4 regions of the Pelorhabdus rhamnosifermentans genome follow, and region 1 is predicted to be linked to each of the others. Evidence: riboswitches for the same ligand, from Rfam matches in the RefSeq annotation. Region 1 holds a riboswitch; each other region holds the start of a gene.
The links. Region 1 has a riboswitch for cobalamin ahead of Ga0466249_RS27510 (OmpH/Skp family outer membrane protein). Riboswitches for the same ligand answer to the same signal wherever they lie in the genome.
Positions count from the first base shown of each region.

Region 2: linked by a shared signal. The riboswitch ahead of cobT (nicotinate-nucleotide--dimethylbenzimidazole phosphoribosyltransferase) and the one ahead of Ga0466249_RS27510 (OmpH/Skp family outer membrane protein) in region 1 are both predicted to bind cobalamin.
Region 3: linked by a shared signal. The riboswitch ahead of Ga0466249_RS18825 (sirohydrochlorin cobaltochelatase) and the one ahead of Ga0466249_RS27510 (OmpH/Skp family outer membrane protein) in region 1 are both predicted to bind cobalamin.
Region 4: linked by a shared signal. The riboswitch ahead of cbiD (cobalt-precorrin-5B (C(1))-methyltransferase CbiD) and the one ahead of Ga0466249_RS27510 (OmpH/Skp family outer membrane protein) in region 1 are both predicted to bind cobalamin.

Region 1 covers NZ_JAHGVE010000004.1:159,857-162,057, forward strand. The annotation lists gene Ga0466249_RS06865 (response regulator transcription factor) at 1-318, shown strand, start outside; cobalamin riboswitch at 401-582, shown strand; cobalamin riboswitch at 748-935, shown strand; gene Ga0466249_RS27510 (OmpH/Skp family outer membrane protein) at 1,098-1,562, shown strand; gene Ga0466249_RS06875 (TonB-dependent receptor domain-containing protein) at 1,637-2,201, shown strand, end outside.
Region 2 covers NZ_JAHGVE010000006.1:228,063-230,263, forward strand. The annotation lists gene Ga0466249_RS09610 (nicotinate-nucleotide--dimethylbenzimidazole phosphoribosyltransferase) at 1-88, opposite strand, end outside; gene cobT (nicotinate-nucleotide--dimethylbenzimidazole phosphoribosyltransferase) at 81-1,139, opposite strand; gene Ga0466249_RS09620 (hypothetical protein) at 1,196-1,339, opposite strand; cobalamin riboswitch at 1,297-1,486, opposite strand; gene Ga0466249_RS09625 (LytS/YhcK type 5TM receptor domain-containing protein) at 1,754-2,201, shown strand, end outside.
Region 3 covers NZ_JAHGVE010000019.1:61,905-64,105, forward strand. The annotation lists gene Ga0466249_RS18820 (ABC transporter ATP-binding protein) at 1-376, shown strand, start outside; cobalamin riboswitch at 545-727, shown strand; gene Ga0466249_RS18825 (sirohydrochlorin cobaltochelatase) at 978-1,850, shown strand; gene cobI (precorrin-2 C(20)-methyltransferase) at 1,903-2,201, shown strand, end outside.
Region 4 covers NZ_JAHGVE010000022.1:50,902-53,102, forward strand. The annotation lists gene cbiD (cobalt-precorrin-5B (C(1))-methyltransferase CbiD) at 1-1,043, opposite strand, end outside; cobalamin riboswitch at 1,133-1,308, opposite strand; gene Ga0466249_RS20120 (S1 family peptidase) at 1,683-2,201, shown strand, end outside.

The DNA.
Region 1 (2,201 bases):
TTTTCTCTTCGTCAAGGAGAACGGGCTTTTATTTGTGTTGTTTTTGATTATCATCCAATCGAAAAGTGGGAGTTTCATTATCGGAAAATTTTTACGCCACGGGAAAAGCAAATTTTACAAGCTATTGCCCACGGAAAAACCAATAAGGAAATTAGCGAATTGTTGTGGATCAGTATCGAAACAGTGAAGTCTCATATTCGTAATTTATTTGCAAAAACCGGCGTTAGTTCACGGGCTGAGTTGATTGGAGAGATTTCTTCTGGTACATCGAGGAGAAAGCAATCTAAAAAAAAGACTCCGCGGGCGCGAAGGTGTTAATAAGACACGACTGGGAAACTTTTCAAAATATCCCTCATTTGAGGGATATACATAAGAACGTTTTTGTAATATTCTTAAATTAAAATTTCATATCGGTACAGGTACCCGTAAGGGTTTAATAGAAAAGCCGGTGTAATACCGGCGCGGTCCCGCCACTGTAATGGGGAGCGAACTCAAGAAATACCACTGAGATAGTTTATCTTGGGAAGGTTTGAGTAAGCCATGATCCAGAGCCAGGAGAACTGCCTGTACAACAATCACCGTTTTACCTACGAAAGATGGGGAGGGGATTTGATTGCAGTTTTTTGTGCCGGGAAATAAACCGGAATGCAAAAAGAGCCTCTTATGATGGTTGAAGTCATCATAAGAGGCTCTTTCTTTTGAAATGATTATGAAGCTGTTGAACGATTTTAGCGGACAAGCTTTGTTTAGAAAAATAAAGGTACAGGTGCCTTTTTAGAAGGCTTAATAGGGAAGTCCGGTGTAATTCCGGCGTGGTGCCGCCACTGTAACAGGGAGTCAGTCCTAAGAGGCCACTGGAATGAGATAAACATTCCGGGAAGGCGGGACAGATGATGAACTGGAGCCAGGAGAACTGCCTGTACGGATAATCCTCGCTTTACCTGCGAGCAACAGGGAGAGGATTCGGCTGCGGCTTCAGCGCATTACCTGTGAGATTTATCCTCAAAGGAGAACCTGGAACGAAGAGAGGGGAGATAGAACCGTACGGAAAAGCAAAAATGAAATCATTTTAAAATCATTTTATAGGAGAATGTTCAGTGAAAAAATTATCGTTTCAAAGAAACAACTGGGGAGGGTTGCTAGTAGCTGTATTTTTCATATTCAGTACCGCCGGGCTTGGGGTTCCCAATCAGGCACTGGCCGCCAAGGCCGACAGCACGGCAACCCTCGGCTACGTGAATCGGCAGCAGGTGTTCGCCGCTTACCCCGGCATTCAGGACATAATGAGCCGCATCCAGGCTATGCGGCAGGCTGCGCAAAAGGATTTTGATGAACATGGCAAAGCGCTGCCGCAGGAAGAGAAAACGGCTTATCAGAACAAACTTTCACGCGAAGAAGCGCAGCGGGAAAACGAACTGATGAAACCCGTGGGCGATAAGATCAAGGCGGCAATAGAGAGCGTCAAAGCGGAAAAAGGATTAAGCGTCATTGTCGATGCCAACGCAATTGTTTCCGGTGGGGAAGATATTACGGCGGCAGTCATCGAACAGGAAAAAAAATAACGTCCTGTCTATTAAACTGAAAATTCACGGACGTACGGAAGCGTCCGGCAAAAAATACAAGGATGTGAGAACGGTTGAACCATATCTATAAAGTCATCTGGAACCGCGCGCGGGGATGCTGGCAGGTGGTTTCGGAATTAGCGAAAAATAAGGGAAAACAAAAATCCAGCCGTCGCCAACGGCTTGGCGGTTGTGCCATGAGGCGGCTGTTAAGCAGGACGGCGGCGCTGACGGCCCTCACGATCGGCTTGACCTGCCTGCCGGTCGGCCTCATGAGCGTGGCCCGGGCCGACGACGGTACGACCACTGCCAGCGGGTTGCTAAGCTATGATGCGAATAACAACTACAATGGGGGGGTTACCGCTAAAACCCTTTTTTCCGACTGGGCAAGCGGCAATGTGAGGGAGGATGGAACGGGCGGATTATTTAATACGATTGAACTGTCCAGTTTTGATACAATGCTTAGAGATCCTACCAAAACTTATGATCCCATTGCTTTTACTGGATGGGCGGAAATGGATGGGAGCAGTCAGGTAGCTACTCTAATTCAAGATATAAATACGGCGCATTCAAAAAGTTACAATGCCTTATTAGCGGTCATTCAAGTTCCCGATCCCAGTAATCCGGGGCAGACGATAA
Region 2 (2,201 bases), on a different contig from region 1:
GCTTGGTCAAGTTGTCCAGTCGCAACTGACATTTTTCCATGGCTTCTTCATCTAAGGGTTTTATCGAAGTAATAACCTGGTCAAGCATGATTCATTCCTCCTGCCTGACCCAATTTTCTACTATGATTGAGTAATTTTACAGCAAGTGTTAACATATCGACTACAATAGATGCTCCAATGGCTTCGCCTAGACGAACGCCCATATCTACGCAGGCTTCTAAATGTAAAAACTGCAAAGCAATCTGATGGGCTGGTTCTGTCGACAAGTGAGATGCAAATAAATAATCTTTCACAAGTGGGTGCAGCGTGCTGGCAATTAACGCCGCCGCAGTTGTATTCAGTCCATCAATAATGACGGCACAGCGATTGGCAGCACAACCTAGAATAACGCCTGCTAGCGCCCCCAGCTCAAAACCGCCCACCTTGGCCAGCACGTCTATACCATCTGTGACATCAGGCTGATTGACTGTAAGTGCCTGGCGAACAATTTTTCTTTTAACTTCTAATCGAGCATCGGATATACCTGTACCTCGTCCAGTCACCACATCGGCAGGCAATCCCGTAAAAGCGGCTACAATGGCTGCGCTTGCTGTCGTATTACCAATACCCATTTCACCTAGGCTAAAACAGGTATAACCCTGCTGTACATAGTCATTTACAATGGCAATGCCTGTTTCAATAGCCAACAAAGCCTGCTCACATGTCATGGCCGGTCCTTGAGTAAAATCATGCGTACCATAAGCAATTTTTTTATGCAAAAGTCCGGGGACATGTGATAAATCTCCGGCTACTCCCATATCAACAACAACTAAATGAGCGCCACAAAAATTAGCAAATGCATTGGCACTACCACCTTTCGAAATACAATAATTCGCCGTCATGTGAAGTGTTGTCTCCACTGGATAGGCACTAATTCCCTGCTTAGCAACACCATGATCGGCAGAGGCAATAATCATACAGTTACGAGGCAGCTCCAGATGTAATTTTCCCAAAATCCCTGCATATTGTTCTATCATACTTTCCAAACGCCCCAGGCTTCGGCCGGTTTGGTTAAAAATTTCCAATTGAACCTTGACCTGTTCCATAACAACTGCATCTAAAGCCGTAATTTTTAGCAATGTTTCTTGTAATAAACTCATGACAACCTCCAATATAAAATGAACGGATAAATTTAGTCTTTAGTCTACCCTCTGGATCAAAAATATTCTTCCTGTAATGATAAAAAGACATCTGCATAGATTAAAAAAAGAAGGCCTTTTGAGCAAATAGCTCGAAAAGCCTTCTTTTCCATGAAGGATATTTTAGCGGTAAAAGGTAGGTCTCCTGGCTCCTGGCTCATCAACAACTTACCCCTTCCCCTAATTGAGTGGCTTTGTAAGTTCTCCCCAGTACAGTGGCGGGCCCGCGCTTATGCATAACAAAGATGCTCTGACTTTCCTATTATCCCCCCATCACTCTGGGTGGCACCTTAACCGTATACTTATCTAATTGATGTCATTATAGCAGGCAAACAAACATGCGTCAATACAGACTGAATCTATAATAGTCAGTAAAATTTTTCCTTCTCAGCCAATCTTTTTGTTTATTCCAAATGAGATTGTCCACTTTAACAAACGTTACGAAGTCAATGTATCCGTGTATTTATTACGGATGATAAAAAAAATGACCATAGAATATGTTATAATAATAATTAGGCTTTACTTGTAAAATTCAGTGAATTATAAAAGTTTCTGCATGATTGTGAGGACTTACTATGTATCTCGATCTACTCCTGCACTTAATTAGTCACATGTCTTTTATCGCCATGACAGCCTATTTGATTGGACGCAGCCAATTTATTATTCATTGTGCTCAACATCCTTTTCAGCCCCGTTCCTGGGTTACCTTAAGTGCCGCTTTTTCTCTGCTCTCCATCATTGGGACCTATACAGGAATCCCTATTGACGGAGCCTTAGCTAATACGCGGCTGATCGGTACATTAATGAGCGGCTTCATAGGAGGGCCTATTGTCGGATTATGTACCGGGATCATTAGTGGCACCCATCGTTTTTTTCTTGGCGGTTTCACAGCAAGTATCTGTGCCGTTGCCACGGTACTAGGTGGTTTATTCGCAGGAATGATCCGCCAAAAATACGGATTAAATCATCTCAATTGGAAAACAGGCGCTCTTGTGGCTCTGATAGCTGAAATCACACAAAAAT
Region 3 (2,201 bases), on a different contig from region 1:
AAGCGGCGGTGTTTTTCAGTATGGTGACACCGATGCTCATGTAGCTCAGGCATTTGGTGTGGACTGTGTACTGGGGCAGCCTTTCTGTGTCAATGATGAAGCCTTTGGCAGGCAAAATCGTGAAAAAATAGCCCAAGCTGATTGGGTCGTTTTAAGCAACTTGTATTATGGCGCGCAAAATCTTGATAATTTGAAAGCGGCATTTAGCGCTAAAAAATTGATTGTTATCGAAGAGTCGCCGCTTGAGCAACGGGACTTTACAGGGGGTGAGGCTACTCGTTTGTATGGTGAGCTGGTGGCTTTGCCGCAAGTTACTGTTATGACATGGAAGCAGTTTATTCGACAACTGGAGAATGATCATAATGAGGAAATCTGAGGAGATACAGATGGCGGGTAACCCTTGGTGGAAAGCCTTTTTTTGTCTATAATGCTGCATGGCGTTTGTTAACAGGTATTATAGAAGCTAAAGAATGTTATGAAAAATTTTTTGACTTGCTTGTTGACACATGTTATATTTAGCATATAGTTTCTAACTTTCACAAAACTTCATATGATCGAAATAGGTGCCCTTTGAGGCTTAATAGGGAAGTCCGGTGTGATACCGGCGCGGTCCCGCCACTGTAATGGGAAGTAAACCCAATTTTTACCACTGAGATATCTTGTCTTGGGAAGGTTTGGGTGAGCAATGATCCAAAGTCAGGAGAACTGCCTATTTAACAATCACCGTATATACCCACGAGCGATGGGGAGGGGATTAGACTGGAATTTTTATTTTATAGATTTTTCTAGTCATCTAAACCTTCTTGAGTCGTTCAGGAAGGTTTTTCTTATTGCCAAACCTTCTCCTTGCCTTTTGACAAGGAGTTATTAGAGTATCGAAAAATTTAAATTCGTGAAAGGTAAGTGAATTCATATGAAAAAAGGGTTTTATTTGTTATGACGGCATTGATGTTTTCTACTCTTTTCGGTTTTTCAATATGACTACGACTTATGCCGATGAACAGCAGCAAGAGCCAGAATCTGAAAAAAAGGCTATTTTAGTCTGTAGTTTTGGAACAACTTTTGCTGATAGTCGTAAAGTGACCATTGAAGCCATTGAAAATCGAGTGCGTGCTGAATATCCGGATTGGGAAGTTCGCCGGGCATTTAGCGCTCATAAGGTGATTAAAGTTTTAAAGGAACGCGATGGAATTGATGTGGATACGCCTGAGCAGGCTATGCAAAAATTGGCTGATGAAGGTTATACCAAAGTGGCAATCATGTCTCTTGATGTTATTCCAGGATTCGAATATGACTATGACACACGTGTTTTCAATATGTGGAAAGACCAAGGCTCTTTTAAAAAGATGAGTTTAGCTTTGCCGCTTTTTTATTACATGGGACAGACAAATAAGCCTGATGACTTTATTCCGGCACTGAATGCCGTAAAGACAGAATTTCCCGGTCAACAGGGCGATGATGAGGCTATATTAATCATGGCGCATGGTACAGCTCACCCGGCAAATGCTTATTATACGGTTATGCAGGATCGCATTAATGAATTAGGCTGGAAAAATACCTGGATCTATACAGTCGAAGGAACACCTAATTTAGAAGAGATTATTGCACAAATGAAAGGGAAAAACATAAAAAAAGTCACTCTGTTTCCACTGATGATGGTTGCAGGGGACCATGCCAACAATGATATGGCTGGTGCCGATAAAGAATCGCATAAGAGCCAGTTACTTGCTGCGGGGTTCGAGGTGGATACGTATATCCACGGAATTGGTGAAAATGTAGCTGTTCAGGATCTTTATATGCAGCGGCTAAAAGATGCCATTGCCAATCATGGACAAGCCCGTAACACATAAAAAAATGGCTGACTAACAGGAAAATCAATATAAAGTGGAGGGGTAAATAAATATGTCAGGAATATTTTACGGAGTAGGAGTGGGACCCGGCGATCCCGAACTATTAACATTAAAAGCGATTCATACGATTCAGCAGGCCGATGTAGTCATTGCGCCGAAAACGGAGAAAAAAGAAAATAGTGTGGCACTTACCATTGCTACACCCTATTTAAAAGCAGGTGCAAAGGTTGTTAAGCTTGTTTTTCCCATGGTTTCTAATACGGAACAACTGACTGATGCATGGTTAGATAATAAAAATATTATTTTGGATTTGCTCCAGCAGGGGAAAAAGGTTGTTTTCTTAACGCTTGG
Region 4 (2,201 bases), on a different contig from region 1:
ATCTCACCTGCTAGCGTGACAACGACTGTGCCCACAGTGAGGTCACCAAAAACATAGCGCTGTGCCCGAATGCTGGCCCGGCTGGCGATAACCTGATAAACAGACTGCAGTTTATATTGCGCGATAATCGTTATAGCCGCTTCTGTCGTAGTACAAGCCAAGATTGCTTTCACGGCAGCTTGCGATGCGCCACAAGCTGCCGCATAAGCGCCTAACGTTTCCATTCTGGCATCAGCCACACGATTATGGGTATGAAAAACACCAGCGGCAACTTTCGCGAGTTTACCTAAATGGCCAATCAAAAGAACCCTCTTCATCCCTAAACGTACAGCCTGTTCCAGCATGTGACCAATAAAGTTGCTTGTCTGCACAACAAGCTCCGCAGGCAATTTCAATTTCTCTATGGCCACATCCTGACCAATCCGACCGGGTACAAAAACAATGTCCTCATATCCAAGGGCTCTGACAACACTAATTTGGGGCGTCAGAGAATTTTTAAAAGCTTCTTCACTCATAGGTTTCACAATGCCTGTTGTGCCAATAATGGAAATACCGCCTTCAATACCAAGCGTAGGATTAAGCGTTTTCTTGGCAAGTTCTTTGCCATTAGGTACTGAAATCGTCACAATCGCTCCCTGATCTCGTGGAAGTACTTCACGCAGAGCACGTTCAATCATTAAACGAGGTCCCGGATTAATGGCAGGCTGACCTACCGGAACAGATAAGCCAGGCTTAGTAACAATGCCCACTCCACTACCTGCTTGTAAACAAATATCTATCTGATTGGTTAATTTCACATGAACAATAATTTTCGTACCATGCGTAATATCAGGATCATCGCCACCGTCTTTAATAACGCAGGCATAGCCGCCTTCTGGCGTGACTTGGACTGAATCAATCGGCACAGTAATAGCTTGTCCCTGGGGGGATAAAATCACGGTAGTCGTAATCATTTCACCTTGTATTGCGCGCGCAGCGGCTTTTGCCGCGGCTGCCGCACAGGATCCTGTTGTATAGCCTTCTCTTAACAACTCTCCAGACATGAAAATACCCCCTTCACGAGCAAGGGGGGTAACAGCGACAGAATAAAACCTGTTCAATTACCCACCTGCCCATCTCTCGTAGGTCATAACGGCGTGTGTTAGAACAGGTCGGTCTCCTGACTCTGGTTCATTGCTTGCCTAGGCCTTCCCAGTGTTTAACCAGTGGCTTTCATTAGACAAGCTCTCCAATACAGTGGCGGGACCGCGCCGGGATTACACCGGACTTCCCAATTAAGCAAAATGCACCTATTCCCAAAATTCAATATTTATTTATACTACATATTTATTTATATTGCGTTATATTCCATCAATAACGCCAGATTCCTGCTTAATTCGAAATAGAAACAAAATTTAAATTCAATAAACAATGAGGCATGTTAAAATAAAATCTAATCTATACACAATAAAAAAGGAAATTCTTCCTGCAATGAAGAATGTTAATCGTAAACAAATAATATTCATTATATAAAAGCAATTATTATATTTAAACATGTACATCACAACTAATAGCTTATTTTAGCGCTGCTTCAGCTATGAAGATGTCTTATTCATGATCTTATTCATGATCTTATTGATTTATCTGTTATTTTGGGGCAAAAAAATATAATGCATATTTTTTCATGCCAAAGGAGAATTTTTATGTCTAAGAAATGGTTATTTTTTATTTTTATACTACTGGTATCTTTCGTTATTGCCGCCTCCTGTTTTGCCGCCCCCCTGCCAACAAGTCAGTTCAATCGCCAGCAAGCCATAGATACGTTCTTTAAAGATAAAACCCTTGACCCTATTGAAGGAATTTGGCTGACCGACGACGACAGTTATGAACTTGCTATTGTTAAAAATACTTTTTCAGTATGTTCAGGACATGATTATATTGGATTCATCACCGAAGCAACTCCACATAACTGGAAACCCGGCGAAATAAAGCTGGCGTTAAAAAAAACAACTATGGATAAATTATTTGTCGGATCGTTATACGAATATTCACAGCAGCTTTTAATTTTTACTGAAAAACAAGTATTGGGAACTTCCTTTCATCTCATGGGCAATAATATGCTGCAATACACTAACAATAAAAAAGAAAGAAAAATGTTTATAAGAATATATCCAACAAGCGAAACAAGTAAGAATAACAGCAATACCTTTAGTGGTTCCGGT